One region of the Aeribacillus sp. FSL M8-0254 genome, then DNA from elsewhere that is predicted to be linked to it. Evidence: a T-box and tRNA genes for the amino acid it is inferred to sense, from the RefSeq annotation. Region 1 holds a T-box; the other holds one or more tRNA genes.
What was found. A T-box is a leader RNA that pairs with one kind of tRNA and senses whether it is charged. The one in region 1 lies ahead of NSQ44_RS13480 (valine--tRNA ligase), so its partner is inferred to be a tRNA-Val.
Positions count from the first base shown of each region.

Region 1 (11,053 bases):
TCGTTTGAAATAAATTGCAGGGCTAAAACACCAAAACTCAGTCCAAGAATAACAGCAAATATGATCGATATCACATAGTTTTTTATTTTAGGAGGCAGCGTTCTGCTATTGTTCTTTGAGAAGGCTATTTTCGGGTTTTCTTTCTTATCCTCCTCATCATCCGGCAAAATCCAAGGAAAAGATGTCTCCTCTTCGTTCTTATCCTCTGATGCTGCCATTTCTTTTTCAGCCTTCACCTTCTCCTCCCAGCTGGATACTTTTAATTGTTTGCCAGTTTCACTTGGTTCAGCAGAAACATCCGTATCGTTGGAAAAATTGTTTTCCTGACCGTTGATTTTAATGGTTATTTTCGATGATGGCTTGTCCAAAATGATCACCGCCCTTTTTATGCTGGACAAACTTTTTTTTATGCTAACATATGTAAAATAAAAAAGAACGAGACATTTGTCGCCTCGTTCATAATTGTTGTCGTTATTTTTCGACATCCTCGTACTCATGAGCTATGTTTTATATGTTTTCTCACTTCACCGATAAAATAAAGGGAACCTGTAATAATGAGAACCGTTTCGTCATCCATTGTGTTGATAATCTTTTCATAGGCAAGCTCCCAATTGTCTGCATACTCTTTATCCTTCATGTCGCAAGCCTCGTATAATTCTTTCGCATCAGCTGCTTTCGGGAAATGAAAGGTTGTAAAAATAATTCGATTTGCCATTTGTGCAGCCTGCTCGATCATTTCTTTATATTGCTTGTCCTTCACACACGAAAATAACATGATGATTTTCTTATCAGGGTAAAACTTTTGTACAGTTTCTTTCAACGCTGCCATTCCTTCCGGATTATGTGCTCCGTCCAAAATGACTCTCGGTTTTTCCTTTACTTCTTCAAACCGCCCTTTCCAAAAAGTGCGCTTCAATCCTTCCTGTATATGCTCCTCCTCTATGATAAACGAATAATAAACTCTTAAATAATCAAGCGTCATGACACTCAGTGCAGCATTGATCGCTTGATGGTTTCCTTTCATCTGTAATGAAAGGCTGTTATATCGTTTAAAGGGGGTTTGTACAAAAAATTCATCAAAATCTCCTGCGTGAAAATCCCTAGTGAGCCAATAATGCTTTGCTTTTTTTTCTTTTGCAACACGCTCAATGACATCAAGGGCTTCCTTTTGTTCCACAGCTGTAATGACAGGAACTCCGTTTTTAATAATGCCTGCCTTTTGCTCTGCAATCTCTTCTATCGTTGAGCCAAGGATGTTTAAATGATCATGTCCAATCATTGTAATCACTGAAAGAATAGGATTCGCAATATTCGTAGAATCCCATTTTCCCCCGAGTCCTGTTTCTAATAAAACAACATCCGGCACGTTGATTTTACCAAAATAATAAAACATCATCGCCGTAATGACTTCAAACTCTGTCGGTGCTCCAAGCTCCGTTTTCTCAAGCTCGTCAACAACCGGTTTGATCACATTGGATAGCTGCAATATTTCCTCTTCAGAAATGGGATTGCCATCTATCGTAATTCGTTCATTGAATGATTCCAAATAAGGCGAGGTGAAAGCACCTACTTTATATTCAGCGGCTTTTAACACCTCTTGCATAAAAGCAATCGTTGATCCTTTCCCGTTTGTTCCGGCTACATGAATGAAGCGGCATCTTCTTTCCGGATGATCAAGCTTTTCCATCATCCATTCCATTCGCTGGAGACCAGGCTTTATTCCAAAGGTTAGGCGGGAATGTATCCACTTGAGTGCTTCTTCATATGTTTGAAACATATAAATTCCCCTCCTTGAACTCTCGAACATTTTCAATGAATTTGAATGGCCGGATGTATCATAAACGTTTTGATGGAAGAAAATCCGGGGCATACCCGGATTTGTTTTAGCCTTTCAGCTCCTGAAGTCGTTTTAACACCGCCTGCTGTTTTTCTAAATAGTCCTTTTCTTTTGCCCGCTCTTCTTCTACGACTTCTTTCGGTGCTTTTTTAATAAATCTTTCATTGGCAAGCTTTTTCTGAACGCGCTCGACTTCTTTATTCCATTTCTCTAATTCTTTTTCAAGCCGTTTGATTTCTTCTTCCACATTAATGAGCCCTTCAAGAGGAAGAAATACTTCTGCCCCGCTCACAACAGCTGTCATAGCCTTGTCAGGAGCTTCAATGTTTGTATCAATTGTTAATGAGCTAGGATTGCAAAATCTCTCTAAATAGCTGCGGTTTTTCTCCAACTGGTTTTTAACTTCTTCACTATGAGCATGAATGATCATATCCACCTGCTTCTTCATCGGCGTGTTCACTTCAGCGCGAATATTACGGACTGAGCGAATCACATCAACTAGAAGCTTCATTTCGTTTGCAGCTTTTTCATCAGAAAGCTCCTGACGTACAACCGGCCATGAAGCAATTGTAATCGATTCTCCCTGATGAGGAAGGTGCTGCCAAATTTCTTCTGTTATAAACGGCATAAAAGGATGAAGGAGTCGCAATGTTTGATCTAACACATATGCCAAAATGGAACGAGTTGTCTTTTTCGCTTCCTCATCATTTCCGTACAGCGGAATTTTTGCCATTTCAATATACCAGTCGCAAAAATCATCCCAAATAAAATTGTACAGCACCCGACCGGCTTCGCCAAATTCATATTTTTCCGCAAGTCTTGTGACAAGCTCAATCGTTTCATTTAACCGTGTGAGAATCCATTTATCTACCACTGATTTTTTTCCGTTTAAATCAATTTCTTCATATGTTAAACCGTTCAAATTCATCAGTACAAAGCGGGAGGCGTTCCATATTTTATTGGCAAAATTCCACACGGCTTCTACTTTTTCAAAGCTGAATCTTAAATCCTGTCCTGGGCTTGAGCCGGTAGCTAAAAAGTAGCGCAAAGAGTCCGCACCGTATTTGTCAATAACATCCATCGGATCGACGCCATTGCCTAATGATTTGCTCATTTTTCTTCCTTCTGAATCGCGTACAAGTCCATGAATCAAAACATCTTTAAACGGTCTTTTCCCAGTAAACTCCAATCCTTGGAAAATCATCCGCGAAACCCAAAAGAAAATAATGTCATACCCGGTAACAAGGACATCTGTCGGATAATAGCGTTTATAATCTTTTGCCTCTTTATCAGGCCAGCCCATTGTTGAAAACGGCCATAAAGCAGAGCTGAACCATGTATCTAACACATCTGGATCCTGCTCCCAATTTTCAATATCTTTAGGCGGCTCATGATCAACATAAACTTCGCCTGTTTCCTTATGATACCAAGCTGGAATGCGATGTCCCCACCATAACTGACGGGAAATACACCAGTCGCGAATGTTTTCCAGCCAATGCAAATACGTTTTTTCAAATCGTTCAGGAATAAAATGAACTTTCCCTTCTGTTTTCTGAAGGTTCAAAGCAGCTTCGGCCAAAGGCTTCATTTTCACAAACCATTGAGTTGATAAATACGGCTCGATAACTGCTCCGCTTCGTTCACTATGGCCTACGGAATGGATATGCTCTTCAATTTTAAATAAAATTCCTTCCTCCTGCAGGTCTTTCACCAACTGCTTCCGGCATTCAAAGCGATCCATTCCTTCATATTTTCCCGCTTTTTCATTCATTGTCCCGTCTTCATTCATGACTAATATTCTTTCTAAATTGTGGCGGTTTCCGATTTCAAAGTCGTTCGGATCGTGTGCAGGAGTTATTTTTACTGCTCCTGAACCGAATTCCATATCGACATATTCGTCTGCGACGATCGGAATTTCCCGTCCTGTTATTGGCAGCTTCACTGTTTTTCCGATTAAATGCTTATACCTATCATCATCAGGATGAACTGCCACTGCTGTATCCCCAAGCATCGTTTCCGGGCGAGTGGTCGCGACTTCAATATATCCGGATCCATCAGCCAGCGGATATTTTAAATGATAAAGTGCCCCTTTCACTTCTTTATAAATGACTTCGATATCGGAAAGGGCTGTTTTTGTCACCGGATCCCAGTTAATAATGTACTCTCCTCGGTAAATAAGACCTTTTTTATAAAGCGATACAAAAACCTCTCTTACAGCTTTTGAAAGACCTTCATCAAGGGTGAACCTCTCTCTTGTGTAGTCAAGACCAAGGCCTAATTTTGCCCATTGTTTGCGAATATGGTCTGCATATTCTTCCTTCCATTTCCATGTTTCTTCTACAAATTTTTCCCGCCCGAGATCATACCGACTTTTCCCTTCTTCGCGCAGCCTTGCTTCCACCTTGGCTTGTGTGGCGATTCCCGCATGATCCATCCCTGGCAGCCACAAAACATCGTACCCTTGCATTCGCTTCATTCGGGTAATAATATCTTGAAGAGTTGTATCCCATGCATGTCCAAGGTGAAGCTTACCGGTGACGTTTGGCGGAGGAATAACGATCGTGAAAGGAGTTTTCCCCTCATCATCTTTTGCTTCAAAAAATTTTCCCTCGAGCCAAAATGCATACCGATCCTCTTCAACCGTTTTCGGATCGTATTTTGGGGAAAGAGTGATTTCTGAATTCGACATATTTATGAAAACCTCCTTATTTTCATTCTAAAATATAAAAACTCCTTCCATCCTAAAAGGACGAAAGGAGATGTTTTCGCGGTACCACCTTTTTTCACAGATACGTCTGTGCACTTCTTTCAAGTAACGGCTAATGCCGGCTCCCTTTACTAAAAGCTTTCAAGGAAGCTGCTCCAGGGCGACTTTCCAACGGGATCTCCTAGGAAATCTTCCAGCTTGCGATTTCCCTCTCTGGAAGGAGTCGTTCGTTGTACTACTCCCCTTCAACACATTTTCACAAACTATATAAATTTCTATATTTAATAGTACTAAAAAATTGTTTTTTTCGTCAATATTTTCCCCATCTTCCTTAACCTTTAAACAAAAATCACAAAATGTTCTTTATTTCATAATATAAGTTAATAAAGTTGAAGGTGATCAACATGAGAAAAAAAATAAAACCATACTATATTCAATCGTTTATTAAACAATTCCGATCTACTCTTGAACAGTTCATCGTTCCTTTAATGATTTTTCAGGGAATTCGAACAATCCTTTTACCAACTATGTTTGATATTATTTTATTAGCCATTTTACTATTTCTAGCAGCCGCGTTGTATATGGAACGGGGTTAAAGCTGACAGATCCCCCATTCATTCTGATGCCAATGAATCGTTTTCTAGTTTTTCATTCCATTTTAAAGCAATGTACCCGGTATTTTTCATTTGCCAGTATGCTCTTAACAGCTGTTTGCAATATTCTAATTCTCCCTTTTCGCTTTTCTTTTTTTGATATTGCCGGACAAGCTTTACTAATTTGGCTGGATAAGATAAATAGCTTACCAACAGCAATCTCTCAGCTTTTGTTAAAGGAAGCACTTTTTCGTAATCTGATATATATTGCACATTTTGATCACTAACGGTTGGTTCCGTTTCGGAGAGGTTCATAAACATTAAGAAAAGGTCGTAAATTGGAGTAGCAAATGCTGCATCTTCCATATTAATAAAATAAATTTTCCCTTTTGGATTGAACAGAAAATGAGATAAGGAGACATTTACTTTGTTCAGTGCAATTCGCATGTGAGGGGATTGCTTTATTTCGTTATACCACTCATCAAGCTTTGCTTCAGCAAATAAGATGGCTTGCCTCGTTTCAAAATAATAGCTGAAGACCGCCAATTCAAAAGGCGACATATACCATTTTTTTTCGATTTGTTCCATAAATGCTTCCAGCAGGTTGAAATTTCTCTTCCACTTGTTCTGAATCTGTTGATACACATTTTCGAGCTGAACTAGAGGTATGTTGATTTCCTGTTTTGTTTTTTTATGGAGTTTCGCTAAGTGGTAAAAAAGGATTGAGGCATTTTTTTCATCAACGATTGAACCTTCCATCCAAGGCATTAAATAAAACGATTTCGTTGAGTCATTAACAAACACATTTCCGTTCGTTGTCCTATAAATCGGCACGATTCCTAAAGATGGAAAGTCGTGAAAAATTGAATATAATTTTAGAATGTTTCTTTGCTTTTTAATCGTTGTTCGTTTTAAAGCATATGTTCTTTTTTCACAATGAATTTTCAAGACATTTTTTGTTTTTTTCTCTAAATAAATCGGTTTGATTGGATAATGCTGCAAAATCCTCATGGCCGTTTTCAGATCATCGCTCATCTTCCCACACGCCTTTAAAGAAAATAAAGAAAAGCTTGAGCTGGTTTGATCCCTCTCAAGCCGCTTGCAAAAATTACGTTTGTTGTGTTTCAAGAACCGGGATATATAAAATGTCTCCTTCACTAATCTCTTTATCATGGTGAAATTGATTTACTCGATTGAGCTGCTGGAGTGTAATGTTGTAGCGTTCGCAAATATTTTCGAGCGAGTCTCCCTGCTGGACAATGTACATTCTTAATTTAGAAAATTCTTCTTCTTCATTTTTCGTAAACAATTTTGTTAAATATAAGGTGTTATCATTTTTCCTTACAGATTCTTTTTCTTCATCGTCTTTTTCGACATAATTGGAAATTTTATTGATCACTGGCTTTTCTTCTTCAATGCGGCCTTTCTCTTCCAAACTGACTTGATTTTTCTTCGCTTCAACAGTGAATGTATCGTAATCCGTTTCCGTTTCTTCTTCTCTCTTTAATGGCATCATAAAAACAATGTCTGCCGTCTCTTCATTGTCATCCTTTTGAACAACATCACGATCATCTTCGATTTGCTCATTTTGATCGCGTTCGGCTGTATCGAATTCGAAATATTCATTAAGACTTTTCTGTTCATTGTCTTTTTCAATATTTTCCGCTTTGTTGATTGGTTCATCATTGAAACGATTTTCTTTGAGCGTTGATTCGGTTTCATCTTCTTCCCTTTCATCAGACTGTCGAACGGTTGAGATTTCCGCTTCAGCATCTATGATCTCGTCCACTTCATTTGCAGCAGTTTCTTCCGCCTGCTCTTCTCGAATTCCGTAAATGGATAGATCAGCTATAAGCTTTAAACCATTTGCTTCCGGAAAATCATAATCAAATGATTCAATCGCCACAAACACCTCTTCTAAATTGGCAATTCTTTTTTTTGGTATTGTAATATCGACCGGAAGCTCGTGTCTAAATTCCATTACACCGTCATTTCTCGCTTCTACATTTTGTATATAACGGGCGATGGAGGAGGTTTGAAGAAGTTTATCGTTCTGTTGCTCCTCTCCATCGAATTTGTATTCTCCAGAAAGCTCTAGAGCACCTTTTATCGTTACATATCCATCATGTTCTTCAATTGAGATGTCAGGTTCCAGTGAAATGGACAATAGTTCAGAAGGTTGAAAATGATGGCGAAACAAGACCGATTCCTCTACCGAAAATCGTAAAACGGACGTTTCTTCAATGGACATGCGGACTTCCTCCTTTCTCCAATCAATCTAATTTATCGTGCCATTAAAGATGTATGAAGGAGGATGGCAAAATATGCACGGGAAACAAAAATAAAAGGACCAGCTTCAATCAGAAGCTAGTCCTTTTAGCTCGTTATCTCAAAACCGAAAAAGCTTTTTCACATGCTTCAATTGTTTTTTCAATATCTTCATCCGAATGCTCTGTTGACAGAAACATTCCTTCAAATTGGGAAGGCGGCAAGTAAATGCCTTCATCCGCCATAACACGATAATACTTTGCAAAAAAATCAAGGTTTGATGTTTTTGCTTTTTCGTAATTGACAACATCTTCATTTGTAAAGAAAAATCCGATCATTGATCCCGCTCTATTAATCGTATGAGGGATTTCATATTTTTGAGCAGCTTTGCGCAATCCTTCCTCTAATTTATCCGCTTTTCTTTTAAATTCTTTATATGTGTCTGGTGTAAGCTGAATGAGTGTTTCATATCCGGCTGTCATCGCAAGCGGATTTCCTGAAAGTGTCCCCGCTTGATAAATAGGACCGACAGGAGCGATTTTTTCCATGATGTCCGCCCGTCCGCCATAGGCTCCGACTGGAAGTCCTCCTCCAATGACTTTTCCTAAACATGTCAAATCCGGAGTCACTCCAAAGTATCCTTGGGCGCAATGATAGTCAACGCGAAAACCGGTCATCACTTCGTCAAAAATCAGAAGCGATTCGTATTGTTTGGTGATCTCGCGCAAGCCTTCTAAAAAGCCTTCTTTAGGCGGTACAACACCCATATTTCCGGCTACTGGCTCGACGATCACGGCAGCTATGTCTTCGCCAAATTTTTCAAAAGCAAAGCGGACGCTCTCTAAATCATTATATGGAACAGTAATCGTATGCTGGGCAATTCCTTCCGGCACCCCTGGACTATCCGGAAGCCCTAATGTGGCAACTCCTGATCCAGCCTTAATGAGCAGCGAATCTCCATGGCCATGATAACATCCTTCAAATTTTAAAATTTTATTTCTTCCCGTATATCCGCGGGCAAGGCGCAATGCGCTCATTGTCGCTTCCGTACCAGAGTTCACCATCCGCACAATTTCAACGGAAGGAACCCTCTCCACAACAAGCTCCGCCAGCTTATTTTCAATCAAGGTCGGCGCCCCAAAGCTCGTTCCTTGCTCCGCTATTTTCTTTAATGCTTCAACAACTCTGTCATTTGCATGTCCTAAAATTAACGGTCCCCATGAAAGAACATAATCAATATATTCGTTGCCATCAATGTCATACACTTTAGAACCTTTTCCGCGCTCAATAAAGATCGGATTCATTTGAACGGATTTAAACGCGCGCACAGGGCTGTTGACCCCGCCGGGCATCAACGTCTTCGCTTTTTCAAATGCTTTTTTCGAACGTTCATATTTCATGAAATGAGCCCCCTTTTCAATAATCAGACTGTTCATCTAACCAACGGGCAACATCTTTTGCATGGTACGTAATCATTAAATCCGCGCCGGCTCTTTTCATGCTTGTAAGCATTTCAAGGACAGTGCCTTTTTCATCAATCCATCCATTTTCAGCTGCCGCTTTAATCATTGAGTACTCGCCGCTTACATTATAAGCAACGACAGGAAGGTTAAAATGATTTTTAACATCACGGACAATGTCTAAATAAGAAAGCGCCGGTTTCACAATTAAAAAATCGCATCCTTGTTCAACATCTGCTTCTGCTTCCCTTAATGCCTCCAGCCTGTTAGCCGGATCCATCTGGTACGTCTTCCGATCACCGAATTTCGGCGTGCTTTCAGCTGCTTCCCGGAACGGTCCGTAAAAAGCACTGGCATATTTGACCGCATATGACATAATTGGAATATGAACAAATCCTTCTTCATCAAGCGCTTCCCGAATGGCTGCGACAAATCCGTCCATCATATTGGATGGAGCAATTATATCCGCCCCGGCTTTTGCCTGGCTGACAGCTGTTTTGGCTAATAATTTTAACGAAGCATCATTTACAATTTGTCCGTTTTCCACAACTCCGCAATGACCGTGATCAGTATATTCGCATAGACAAGTATCTGCGATAACGACAAGATCAGAATGCTGCTGTTTAATTTGAGCGATAGCCCGCTGCACGATGCCATGATCATGGTATGCTCCTGAACCGACATCATCCTTTTCATGAGGAATGCCGAATAAAATAACTGATTTAATTCCCAGCTTGACAACTTCTTCAATTTCTTCATTTAACAGGTCCAATGAAACTTGAAAAACTCCCGGCATCGATTGCACTGGATTTTTTTGATTTTCTCCTTCGACAACAAAAATCGGATATATTAAATCTTCTTTATGAAGGCGGGTTTCCCTGACCATAGCCCGCAGATTAGCTGTATGCCGCAATCGTCTGTGCCGTGCAAAATTCAGCATGATCTATTCCTCCCTTTTTTCTGCGTATGTACACATTTTTTCCAGCATTCCATCAATTGTATATTTTTCCGGCATAATGCAAGTACACTTTATTTTATAAGACAGCAATTTATCTCTTGTGATCGGTCCGATGCAAACAAACACAATATCCCGAACCCTGTTTTCCAGCCCGTTTCTTTTGACAATTTGCATAAATGCAGAAGCTGTGGAAGAACTCGTCAGTGTAATAAAATCAATCGTTTTATTTTCAAGCAAATGCAACACTTCTTTTTCATTTTCCAACAATTGTATTGTTTCATAAACAACAAAATCAAAGAAAAAAATCTTTTTTTCTGTTAATACTTCACGTAAATAAGTGCGTGCCAAATTCCCGCGGGCAATTACTATTTTGCTGTCTTGCCGAACATGATCGATTAATTCTTCCGCTAAGCTTTCGGCACGAAACTCTTCAGGACATAAAGAAACCTTCCATCCTATTTTCTCCGCAGCTTTTTTTGTCTTTATACCGACGCAAGCAACGTTGACGTTTTTCAGATCTTCTAATTCCAATGACAAGTCTTTTACATGTTCGGAAAAATATTGAACGCCGTTTGCACTAGTAAAAACAATCCAGTCTTTAGATGTTAACTGTTTTAAAACGGGGAGGGCATTGAAATCCGTTTCTGTTTTCCTCGTTGCAATTAACGGAACTTCTATAGGACAGCCTCCCGCCGCTTGAATTTTCTTTGAGAATTCGGCAGCCTGGCTGTTCGCTCTCGTCACTAACACATTAAAACCATTCAATGGTTTTTCAGCACTCATTCATGGTTTAGCTCCTTTCTCACTTGTTCGACCAGCTCTTTGGCGCCTTGAGATGATAGAAGTGCTGCCATATCCTTTCCAAGTAAATTCGGATCTTTTCCAGTTTTCGTCTCTTTATATACCGTTTTTCCATTCGGAGATGCAACAAGTGCTGTTAACACAATTTCTTCATTTTCATCAACTTGAGCTAAACCGGCAATTGGCACTTGACAGCTTCCTTCCATATCATGCAAAAAAGCCCGCTCTGTTAAAACGGCTTTCTCCGTCCGTTCGTCATTTAGTTTTCTTAAAGCTGCAAGCAGTTCATGATCATCTTCTCGGCATTCTATCGCCAAAGCTCCCTGACCGACTGCCGGAACGCACATATCAGGCGGTAAAAAGTACGCTTTTTCCAATTCGTCTTTCCAGCCCATTCGTTTAAGACCTGCTGCTGCTAAAATGATTGCA
Region 1 is NZ_JBBOZY010000001.1:2,768,944-2,779,996, forward strand. It holds gene NSQ44_RS13470 (SPOR domain-containing protein) at 1-485, opposite strand, end outside; gene NSQ44_RS13475 (bifunctional folylpolyglutamate synthase/dihydrofolate synthase) at 494-1,777, opposite strand; gene NSQ44_RS13480 (valine--tRNA ligase) at 1,884-4,526, opposite strand; T-box leader at 4,580-4,802, opposite strand; gene NSQ44_RS13485 (hypothetical protein) at 4,949-5,140, shown strand; gene ysxE (spore coat protein YsxE) at 5,159-6,172, opposite strand; gene spoVID (stage VI sporulation protein D) at 6,246-7,388, opposite strand; gene hemL (glutamate-1-semialdehyde 2,1-aminomutase) at 7,522-8,805, opposite strand; gene hemB (porphobilinogen synthase) at 8,822-9,805, opposite strand; gene NSQ44_RS13510 (uroporphyrinogen-III synthase) at 9,809-10,606, opposite strand; gene hemC (hydroxymethylbilane synthase) at 10,603-11,053, opposite strand, start outside.

Region 2 (11,053 bases), 1.6 Mb from region 1:
ACAGCTTGAACTAGCTGCTAAATGCTCCTGCCTGTCCTCGATCCATTTCACTGGACAGCCTACGAGACGGCTTACAACGGAACAAAGAACGATATACGGGAATATTCCTGCCTTAATTCCATAACTGCCGCCAATATCCTTTGGTATGATAATTCGCAACCGATTGCTTGGAATTTTTAATGCACCTGCCATAATCGAATGAAGCACAAACGGTCCGTGAAAGTTTGCGTGAACCGTATAACTATCAGAGCTATGATCGTATTGTGCAATAATGCCGTATGTTTCAACTGGCGTCGCAGAATATTTCGGAAATTGAAAACGATGCTTGATGATTTTGTCAGCTTTCTCAAAAGCCTTCTCTACATCTCCATAATGAAAAGTTCGATGATTAGCGATATTTGAACCAACATTTTCATGTAAAATAGGTGCTCCTTTTTCGAGCGCACGTTCAATATCTACAATTGGTTCAAGATTTTCATATTTCACCTTAATTTTTTCTAACGCATCCTCCGCAATATATCGGTTTTTTGCCACGACAACTGCTACTGGCTCACCTACAAAACGAACTTTATCAATAGCAATTGGATAATAGTGTACTGGAGCACTGACGCCAACACTAAAAGGATTTAATAGAGGATGTACATCCTTACCTGTTACAACACCCTTTACTCCAGGAATTTCTAAGGCTTCCGAATAATCGATAGACACAATTTTGGCATGCGGATAAGGGCTCCTTAAAATGGCCACATGACCAGTATTCGGCGGGGTACCGATGTCATCAATATATTTTCCCTGACCAGTCAATAATCTAGCATCTTCAACACGCGTCACTCTTTTCCCAATCACTTTACTCATTTAACTTACCTCCTTCCGAAGAAATCTCTCATAATTTTGTGGTGACTCAATAACTTGAGGATATTACGATCGCAGCAAAACAAATATCATTACGAATTTTTGCCCTTTTGGCTCATCCCTTTAAAGAACTGGATGACCTTTTTAATTCGATATTTTGCTTGAACAATAAACAGGTTCCTATTTCTTTCATAGCATTGAATCACAGCACAATAACGCAACTACGGTGTCAGTCTTGTCAGATACATTTTTTAATCTTATTTTTAGCAATGTAATCAGTATTGATTGGTAATATCTCCTAAAACCAATCGGTTTACTTATTTCATAGAAACTTCAGGTCCGAGTTAAGACAGCAGCAATACCGCTTAACTGAGATTTTTTACTTTCATCCACGGTATTTTGGTCAATACCTTTCCAATAGATGGTATTAATAGATTGTGTTTGACCATCCACTTTGAAAAAACTGCAGCTGATATCACTCAACAAAATATGTTTTTTCACCTTTATGACTGATGTATCTTTTTTTAGGAATAAGCCATTGCCGCCAGCTCTGATAATTTCTTTCCTGTTCCGCCTCTGTACACCGTCATAATTTCAGCCAAAATACTAAAGGCAATTTCTTCCGGTGTTTTCGCTCCAATATCAAGACCGATAGGACTATGAATTTGCTGAATAGAAGGATGAGCCTTCAGAGTTTGGCTGCTTTCAATTAATTGGGCAGTTCTTTTTTTCGGACCTAATAGACCAATGTAAGCCGCATTTGAATGAATGATGGATTCTAATATTTCTTGATCGTGTAAAAAATTGTGTGTCATTATAATGACATATGTGTTTTCATTAAACGAAACGTCAGGAACAGACCCTTTAGGATAAACTTGGATAAAATCAGCATCAGGAAAATTATTTTCATTGCAATGAGTAGGACGATGGTCAAGAACAGTCACAATCCATTTCAAGCTTTTCGCCATTTTGACAAGCGGAATGGCATCAGGACCTGCGCCAAAAATCTTTAAGTGTGGTGGTGGACTTAATGATTCATAATATACGTACAATTCTTTTTCACCACCTAAATAAACCATTTCATTTTTTAAATTGTTTTTCCGATCTTGATAATCATGAGCAATTTCAGAAACGGTAATAAGTGAGTCGTCATTACTTTGCAAAGGGTCTAGGATCCACATTTTTCCTTGAAGATTTTCATCTTTCGCATTCACGATCGTGACAGCGTGTAATTGTTTTTGGAGGGATTGAGAAAAATATTGATCAATCACTTCTGTCCTTTCAGGCTGCTTTTTTGGCAGATATGGTTGTAAAAATATGTTCATTTTCCCATTACAGCCGACACCAAGTCCCCAAACAATATCCTCTTCTCCGTAAAAATCATAGTGGAGAACTGCCGGCTTACCCGTTTCGAGCACTTTTACAGCATGTTCTACAATATCTGCTTCGACGCAGCCTCCGCTTAAAAGACCTGTTAGCTTTCGATCTTCTGATATGAAGCATTTTGCCCCTGTCTTTTGGTAGGTAGATCCTTTTGTAGAAATAATGGTTCCAATAACACCTGATAACCCTTCCTTTTTGCAGCGTTCCAATTCCTTTTTAATCGTAATCACGACTTCACCTCCTATTCTTTAAAATGAAACTGCTCCCGATACTCTCTTGGCGTCTTCCCAGCCATTTTTTTAAAAGCGGTTGCAAAATAGCTTGCATTTGAAAAACCGGTATTGTTAGCGATAATTTCAATCGGAAGACTCGAAACTCTAAGCAGCGTTTTAGCTTTTTGAACTCTAACAAACGTTAAATATTCCACAAATGTCATACCAACTTCTTCTTTAAACAATCGGCTGAAATAAGATGGACTTAAATATACTTGATTTGCCACTTCTTTTAAAGTAAGAGCATAACCATAATTCATTTGAATAAACTGAATGGCACTTTCGATCGGATTTTTTAAGTCAGAGGAAAAATGACTTTTACCATTGATGGTTTGATTAATTTCTTTATTTAATCCTTGGGGCAAAATCCGCTCAAATGTATCAAGCAGTTCATTTTTGGAAAGCGGTTTCAACAAATAAGCTGAAAAACCTGAGTTGATCGCTTCCTGAACAAACTCGAACATTTTTAACTGAGTCACAACAATCACGGGCAAATCTGGATACAGCTCTAACGCTGATCTCCCTAATTTAATACCGTCTATATCTGGCAAGGAGATATCCACAATGAGTATAGTCGGTCGATTTTGCTTTAAAAGGATCATACCTCGTTGAGATGTACTTGCTTCATAAATGGAAAGAAAGCTGAATTTACTATCTTCAATAATTGACTTTACATCCTTCCGAGCAGATTTATCATTATCAACAATTAATACATCAGCCAATTGCTCCCCTCCTTGCTTCTATATATTAGATAAAAATGTATTTTAATGGTTTAAAAATTTTGCGATTTCAATTTTGATTTTTTCTCTTTTGAATTTTCTAAAAAAAATAAAAAAAACAATCAGCATTTCATCACCAAACGCCGATTGTTTATCCTCCTATATATGACATCTCAATTTTATTTTTGTTCAACATACCTTTGTTTTCTGTACGTTCAACAGAATATTGATCTTTACGATTTTGCCAAACACGTTCAATAGCCATTTTGATTTCTTCTGGACTTTTTCCTGAACGAATGAAATCCCGTAAATCAAATCCTTCGTGGGCATATAAACAAGTGTACAGCTTTCCGTCTGATGAAATACGCGCCCTCGTACAGCTTGAACAAAATGGTTCTGATACTGATGTAATAAATCCGATTTCTGAACCTGTGTCTTGATGACGATATCTCTTGGCTACCTCTCCAAAGTAGTTTTCATCAATTGGTTCAATGGAATAAACAGAACTAATCATCTTTACAATATCTTTTTTTATCAATACATCTTTCATATTCCAGCCGTTTGTATTGCCTACATCCATAAATTCAATAAATCTTAATGGAATCCCCTTGTTTTTAAAATATTCCGTCATCGGCAAAATTTGGTGATCATTTACTCCTTTTTGTACAACCATATTTACTTTAACCGAAAATCCGATCGATACAGCATAATCAATATTTGCCAAGACCGTTTTTGCTGATATATTTCGTCCATTTAGACGGCGAAACGTATCGTCATCAATTGCATCAAGGCTGATGTTCAATCGGCGAAGACCTGCTTCATACAATTTTGAGCCATACTTTTTTAAATACACGCCGTTTGTTGTCAAACCAATATCATGAATTCCTTCAATTTTTGAAAGCATGGCAATTAGTTTATATACATCCTTTCGAAGAAGCGGTTCGCCTCCAGTCAGCTTAATTTTCTTCACGCCAAGCTCAACAAAAATTTTCGTGAGCCGGACAATTTCTTCAAACGTCAACAAGTGATCCTTCGGAAGGAATTGATAATCATCTCCGAATATCTCTTTCGGCATACAATACGTGCACCGGAAATTGCATCGGTCGGTTACAGAAATACGCAAATCGCGCAAAGGGCGGTGCCTCTGATCCAAGACTTGGTCTTTTTTCATTTTTTATCACATTCCTTTATAAGGATTTTCAAAAATGATCGATATTATAAATGTTATCCTATCAAATTATTAAAACGATTTCAAAAATATTGCATGAAAGGCAAAAGGACACTCCTGTTTTTCGTTTTTCTTTCCTATCATTTTGTATAACAAAGAGGACTCCTTACAGATTATTTAGATAAAACGAAAAAATAACTACTGTTGCACTTTGTCGTCAATCAGAAACAAAAACCGCCCGGTAATCCGGTTGGTCGTTTCGCATAATTTATAATTCTCAACATTTGTGCTTCTATTAAAAGCACTTCCTTTTATCAATTTAGATTCTAAGACCAGAAAGAGCTTATCAATGATTAAAAACTACAGCAAGTAAAAAAACTTGCATATTGAGGCTTGACATATTTTTATAACAACATTACAATAGGTATTGTCAAAAAAACGCATTAGAAATTCATCTGTTTTGTTAATATGATTCCGTAGCTCAGCAGGGAGAGCGCCACCTTGACAGGGTGGAGGTCGCTGGTTCGAGCCCAGTCGGAATCATCATTAAAAACCTTAGTATGACGTGGTTCTTGTGAAATACAAGAATCGCGTTTTCTTTTTCTCTTCTTTTTTGCCGACTTTTTGACGGCGAAACATTAAAATATCAGGTTTATTCAACAGACAATTTAACTTGTAATTTTTTTAAATGTAAATTTTGTTTACGCCTTTTATATCATTCAAATTTTCCATTTTAACAATTTTAGTTATATTCACCTTTTTTGACTGTACAATATGTTTTTACGCTAAATAAAGTTAGGTACAGCGAGCTAATTGGCGACAACAATAATTAGCAACACAAAGTTTTATTTAATCTTCTTATCAATTGTTTTTAACAAATTACGTTTCTCCTTGTTTTAAAATATGCAAACTAGTTTTTTTACTTAAACTTTTTGATTCCTCCATTCACCAACAGTGGCGTTTGAAAAATTAAATTTTGGGATGACCAGATTTCAACAAAATTAAAAATGTACAGACCTTTGTCTGTTTAGGCCGATCCAAGCCTTTTGGGTCGGCTTCTTTTTTCGGCATGAAAAAATCGGATGAGACTTTAGTTCAATTAGACTAGAAAATTTAATTTTCTATAAAAAAAAATAAAATTTTCTAAATTAAATCTTGTAAATTTTTCCTACCACGCTGTATAATCAATTTGATCTATTCAGTACTCGGAGGGATTTTGATGAAATTACGTAAGCTATTGTTTTCGATAGTGTTTGCATTTTCTTTTTTGCTGATGCCGTTTCACGAAACAACAAGCGCTCAGGCAAAAAATATGTATGTTCATTTTATTAATGTCGGACAAGGAGACGCAATTTACATAAAAGCTCCGAATGGAGAAGATATTCTCATTGATGGCGGAAATAACAGTTATGGAGATGACGTTGTTAATTATTTGAAAAAGCAAAAAGTGGATGATATCGAAATAATGATTGCAACTCATCCGGACGCAGATCATATTGGCGGTCTGGACACTGTCCTATCTGCTTTTCGAGTAGAGCAAGTGTATGCGCCAAAAGTCAGCCATACGACGGAAAGCTACAAAGACTTTTTAAATGCTGTTAAGCGTGAAGGCAAAAAAATAAAGACCGCTCAAGCAAATGTTGCTTTGCCGATCAAAGGAGTTACCGCAAAATTCGTTGGGCCTGTCAAAGCATATCCAAAAAGCGACTTAAACAACTGGAGTGCTGTTTTAAAGCTTACTTACGGTAAAAAATCATTTCTTTTCACTGGTGATGCGGAACTTAAAGCAGAATCGGATATGATTAAAGCTAAACAATATTTGCGAGCTGACGTCCTAAAAGTAGGACACCATGGCGCCAAAACATCTACAGGCACAGCGCTGTTAAACTCAGTAAAACCGACATATGCCGTCATTTCCGTCGGCAAGAACTCATACGGCCATCCTACTCAAGATGTGATCAATCGGCTGAAAGCATACAAAATAAACACTTTTAGAACGAATAAACAAGGCCATATTGTGGCAACAACGAACGGCTCCAATCTTTCCTTTAATGTAAAAGCGGCATCGTCCGGTGCAGCAAGCAAACCAACTAGCTACAAATTAACAGCAAGTGTCGATAACAAAACTCCAAAGCAAAACTCAACAATAAAACTGAATGTAAAAGGGCTGCCAAATGGAACAAAATATAAAGCTGTTTTTAAATATAAAAGCAAAAACACCACTTATACCGGTACTATTGGCAAGCCATTGTCGGTAAAAATCGGCCGTGCTGCAAAAGGTTATACTGTTAAAATCGATGTATCAGCCACTTATAAAAACAAAACTTATAAAGCACAAACATCTTTCACTCCTAGATAAGGTGGGACATTATGAAATTTATTATTGATCGATTTGAAAATGACATCGCAGTCTGCGAAGATGAAAACGGCAAAATAATCGAAATTTTAAAAAGCCAGTTGCCTAAAAACGCAGAAACGGGAGATGTAATTATTCAGAAAAATAACCGTTATTATGTCGATAAACAAGAAACAAGCAAACGAAGACAAGAAATTGAAGAGTTAATGGACGAATTGTTTGAAGATTAATCGTTTTTTCAATTAAGATTTCAAGCAAATATGATCGAAGTGGATGTGTCAAATGATGCTTCCACTTCATTATTTTTTGCCGTTTTAGAATCGCGCCTATAGAGCTGATCATTCATTTTTTCCTCTTTGCTTGGCTTTTTATAGATTTAAATTTTCGTTTTCTATCGGATTTCATTTTGCCGTCTAGGTTGAAATGCCACTCCATTTCCCACCTATTCGTGACATAAAGCGGTTTTTTTAAACAACATTTTGAATTTTGCAGCACAAAAATAAATCGGACTCACAATGTTCGTACCGAAAAGGGACGATCTTACTGGATTGATAGAAAGTTTGTATACTCAACAATTGGAAAAAATCATGCTATAAAACAATCGTTATAACCAACAAACTCGCATTTCAAATCATGCAGTCTAAAACGGAAAAATAAGTTTTCTGCAGGCTCTTTTTCTGTGAAAATCAATTAACCATGGCTGAAGCGGTATACCCCACAATCAAATTGGATACCCTATTAACGACCAAAAAAAGGCAATAGGAAAGCAGAGCTACCTTATTTTTAGGTATCTCGTATATTTCTGAACCTTTTTGGTTATACTAATTTATTTACTGCTCTCGAAACGGTTCTTTTCGAGAAATGATGCAGTAAATGATGGTAAGCATTCGGTGCGCGATCGCAACGAGTGCTTTTTTCTTTCCCCTGCGTGCCGCCAATGACCAATATTTCGCTGCCAAACGTTGATTCCTACATCGAGACAAAGCCCAAGCCGCCTCACATAACGCCGACTTGATATGCGGATTCCCCTTCGTCGTTCGGGTACTTTTTCGTTTTCCAGCACTTTCATGATTTCCCGGCGCGACTCCCGCCCATGAAGCGAGGTGTTGAGACGTTGGAAATTGTCCCATATCGACTCCGATTTCAGCGATAATCACGGCAGCGGTTTCCTTCTTGACCCCCGGTATGGTCACAAGAAGCTCCATCTCTTGTTTGTATACTTGTAAGAGTTGGTCGATTCGTTCTTCGATGTCTCGAAGTAAACTTTCCAACGATTCGATGTGCTTCCACGATTGGCGAATCATGAACAGTTGATGGTTGGTCAATGTACCAAAGAGAGAATCCTGAATTTGTTGTTTTTTCCTCTTCATACTCCTGTGAATGCAAGCATCGACTTCGGTTTCTTCGATGTATCCCTGTTTCATTAAACGTTCCAGTAGCTTTCGCCCAGATACACCAAATACATCCGAAATCACGGAACTTAACTTGATATTGGAACATTCCAACACTTTTTGAATGCGGTTTTTCTCCGCGGTTAACTGCCCGATCCATTTTTTGCGCAAGCGAGTTAAATCCCGTCATTCTCGAATGCTTTCAGGAGGTACGAAACTCTTCTCGATCAATCCGTAACGCAACAATTTGGCGATCCATTCTGCATCGGAAACATCGGTTTTTCTCCCCGGTACATTTTTGATTCGCTGAGCGTTGGCAAGTGTAATGTCAAAGTAATCTTCCAAAATATTGAACACAGGTTTCCAGTAAACGCCCGTACTCTCCATCGCAACCGCGATCTTCTAACCATTTCAGAAGACGAAACAAGTCTTTCGTGAAAGTAGGAAATGTTTCAACTTCCTTTTGAACGTGTTCTTCCTCTCCAAGAAGAGCACAAACGACAATTGTTTCGGCATGGATATCTAATCCTGCACAACGATGATAAAGAACATCCATGATTCTTACTCCTTCCATCGATAAATTCGCAAACAGGGAGTCCATTTGCACGTTAGGCATTTTTCTGTTCGTAGTCACCTTTTCACACGAAAAGGGCTGACAATGGGTGGAACACCAAATGGACTCAAACAGTTTTTATTACAGGGTCGAACCACCATTAAAGAGAACGTCTTTCAAAACTGTTTGCGTTCATATCCATTATGGGAAGGAATGATGGATTTTCATGTATGAGTGGGGAGTAAAATTACTCATGGATGTTTTTATTTATGATATAAAACTGTCCCGCTATCAACCGCTTACACACGAGCAGCCGTTCCCCAAAAGATTTTTAGAAGCTTGCTGTATTTTCAATTTTGTTTGCCCCTTTTTCATTTTTACAAGCAATTCAGCCTGTCAAAAAACCAGTTTTATTTTTCGCATAACAAAACAAGCTGAGTCATATCATCCTTTTGGAGAACGTCTTCTGCAAATTTATGGATCGATTCCAACACATCTCTTTCAAGTTCCCCGACATTTTATCCTGATTTTGTTCGTTCCAATGTGAATTGCTCTCCGCGTTTATTCTGCGTCTCAATGATTCCGCCTGTAAGAAGACTGAATCATGTTCTAATCATTGGATCGATTCTTCATAACAACCTGTCTTCTTTATATGCTTTCACCTTTCACTTTTTGATCAGCTCCGTATTTCCATATATATTGAAACGCATATAATGCGATGAAAATGATGAGACCTGTTATGTCTGAAAAACGTTCTGGATAAATCAGCAACAGCCCGGCCACGACCGCAGCAATTCGTTCAATCAAATGCATGTTTCTCATCCAATATCCGATCATCCCGGCTCCAATTGCGATCATTCCGCAAAACGCCGTAAAGACTACCCATAAAATTTCAAGCCATGTCGTATCAATCATTAACATTTGCGGAGACAAAACGAAAATATACGGAATGATAAAGGCGGCGATTGCCAATTTTGAAGAGTGAATTCCCGTTCGGATCGGTTCTCCTCCTGATACACCGGCTGCGGCAAAGGCTGCAAGGGCTACTGGCGGTGTAATGTCGGCAATAATCCCGAAATAGAACACAAATAAATGTGCAGACAGATCAGGTACTCCTAACAAAATAATCGCTGGTGCAGCAATCGTTGAGGTAATAACATAGTTCGCTGTAGTCGGTGAACCCATTCCAAGAATCAACGAAGCTATCATCGTCAGCATTAATGTCGGAATGAGATTGCCCCCGGCGATATCAAGCAACCCGTTAGCAAGCTTCAAACCAAGCCCGGTTTTCGTCACAACGCCGACAATAATTCCGGCAGCGGCTGTTGCTGCCGCAACCCCTAACGCTGTACGGGCGCCGTCGACGAGCGCTAATACAATATCCTTAAATCTCATCCGATTCTCGCGATTTAAAAATCCAGCGACAATCGAAATACATATCGAATAAATGGCAGCATGTGTAACGGTCACTCCTGACATTAGCAAAATAATAATGACAACGATCGGGGCTAACAAATGCAGTTTTTTCAAAATTTCTTTCCGATTCGGCATTTCTTCTTTTGACAAGCCTCTTAAACCGATTCGCTTTGCTTCAAAATGAGTCATGATCCAAATCCCTGCAAAATATAGAATAGCCGGAATAGCTGCCGCTTTGGCAATGTCCCAATACGTAATGCCGTTTCCGATAAATTCAACCATTAAAAACGCAGCTGCCCCCATTATCGGCGGCATTAACTGACCGCCTGTAGATGAAGAAGCCTCCACCGCTCCTGCAAAATCTTTGTCATATCCAAGTTTTTTCATCATAGGAATGGTGAAAGCTCCAGAAGTCACAACATTGGCAACGGAACTTCCGCTGATCGTTCCTTGCAAAGCGCTGGAGAAAATAGCGACTTTTGCCGGTCCGCCAATCCTTCTCCCGGCAATCGCAACGGCCAAATCATTGAAATATTGGCCGATACCCGTTTTAATTAAAAATGCCCCAAAAAGAAGGAACAAGAAAATAAAGGTTGATGACACTCCAAGCGGGGTTCCGAGTATTCCTTCCGTCGTAAAAAACATCGTTTGCACAATCCGATCAAAACTAAGTCCGCTGTGTTGAAGGAAATCCGGCATATAAGGACCGAAATAAGCGTACGCTAAAAAAAGAAGAGCGATGATGGTGATCGGCAAACCCACTGCACGGCGCGTTGCCTCTAAAACTAGCAAAATAGCGATGATGCCAATATAAAAATCCGTTTCTGTAAGCATCCCTACTCTCATGACAATATCGTTAATAAACAGCGGCCAATACGCCCCCACGACAACGCTCAAAAGCGCAAGAACGATATCATACCACGCCACTTGAAATTTATATTCC
Region 2 is NZ_JBBOZY010000001.1:1,136,422-1,147,474, reverse strand. It holds gene NSQ44_RS05665 (xanthine dehydrogenase family protein molybdopterin-binding subunit) at 1-855, opposite strand, end outside; gene NSQ44_RS05660 (XdhC family protein) at 1,377-2,465, opposite strand; gene NSQ44_RS05655 (response regulator transcription factor) at 2,477-3,229, opposite strand; gene moaA (GTP 3',8-cyclase MoaA) at 3,378-4,397, opposite strand; tRNA gene NSQ44_RS05645 (tRNA-Val) at 4,865-4,937, shown strand; partial or broken gene NSQ44_RS05640 (ComEC/Rec2 family competence protein) at 5,614-6,441, shown strand; gene NSQ44_RS05635 (DUF3006 domain-containing protein) at 6,765-6,980, shown strand; partial or broken gene NSQ44_RS05630 (IS110 family transposase) at 7,581-8,697, opposite strand; gene NSQ44_RS05625 (TRAP transporter permease) at 9,343-11,053, opposite strand, start outside.
Region 2: it has a tRNA-Val gene. The T-box ahead of NSQ44_RS13480 (valine--tRNA ligase) is inferred to sense a tRNA for this amino acid. The anticodon was not compared.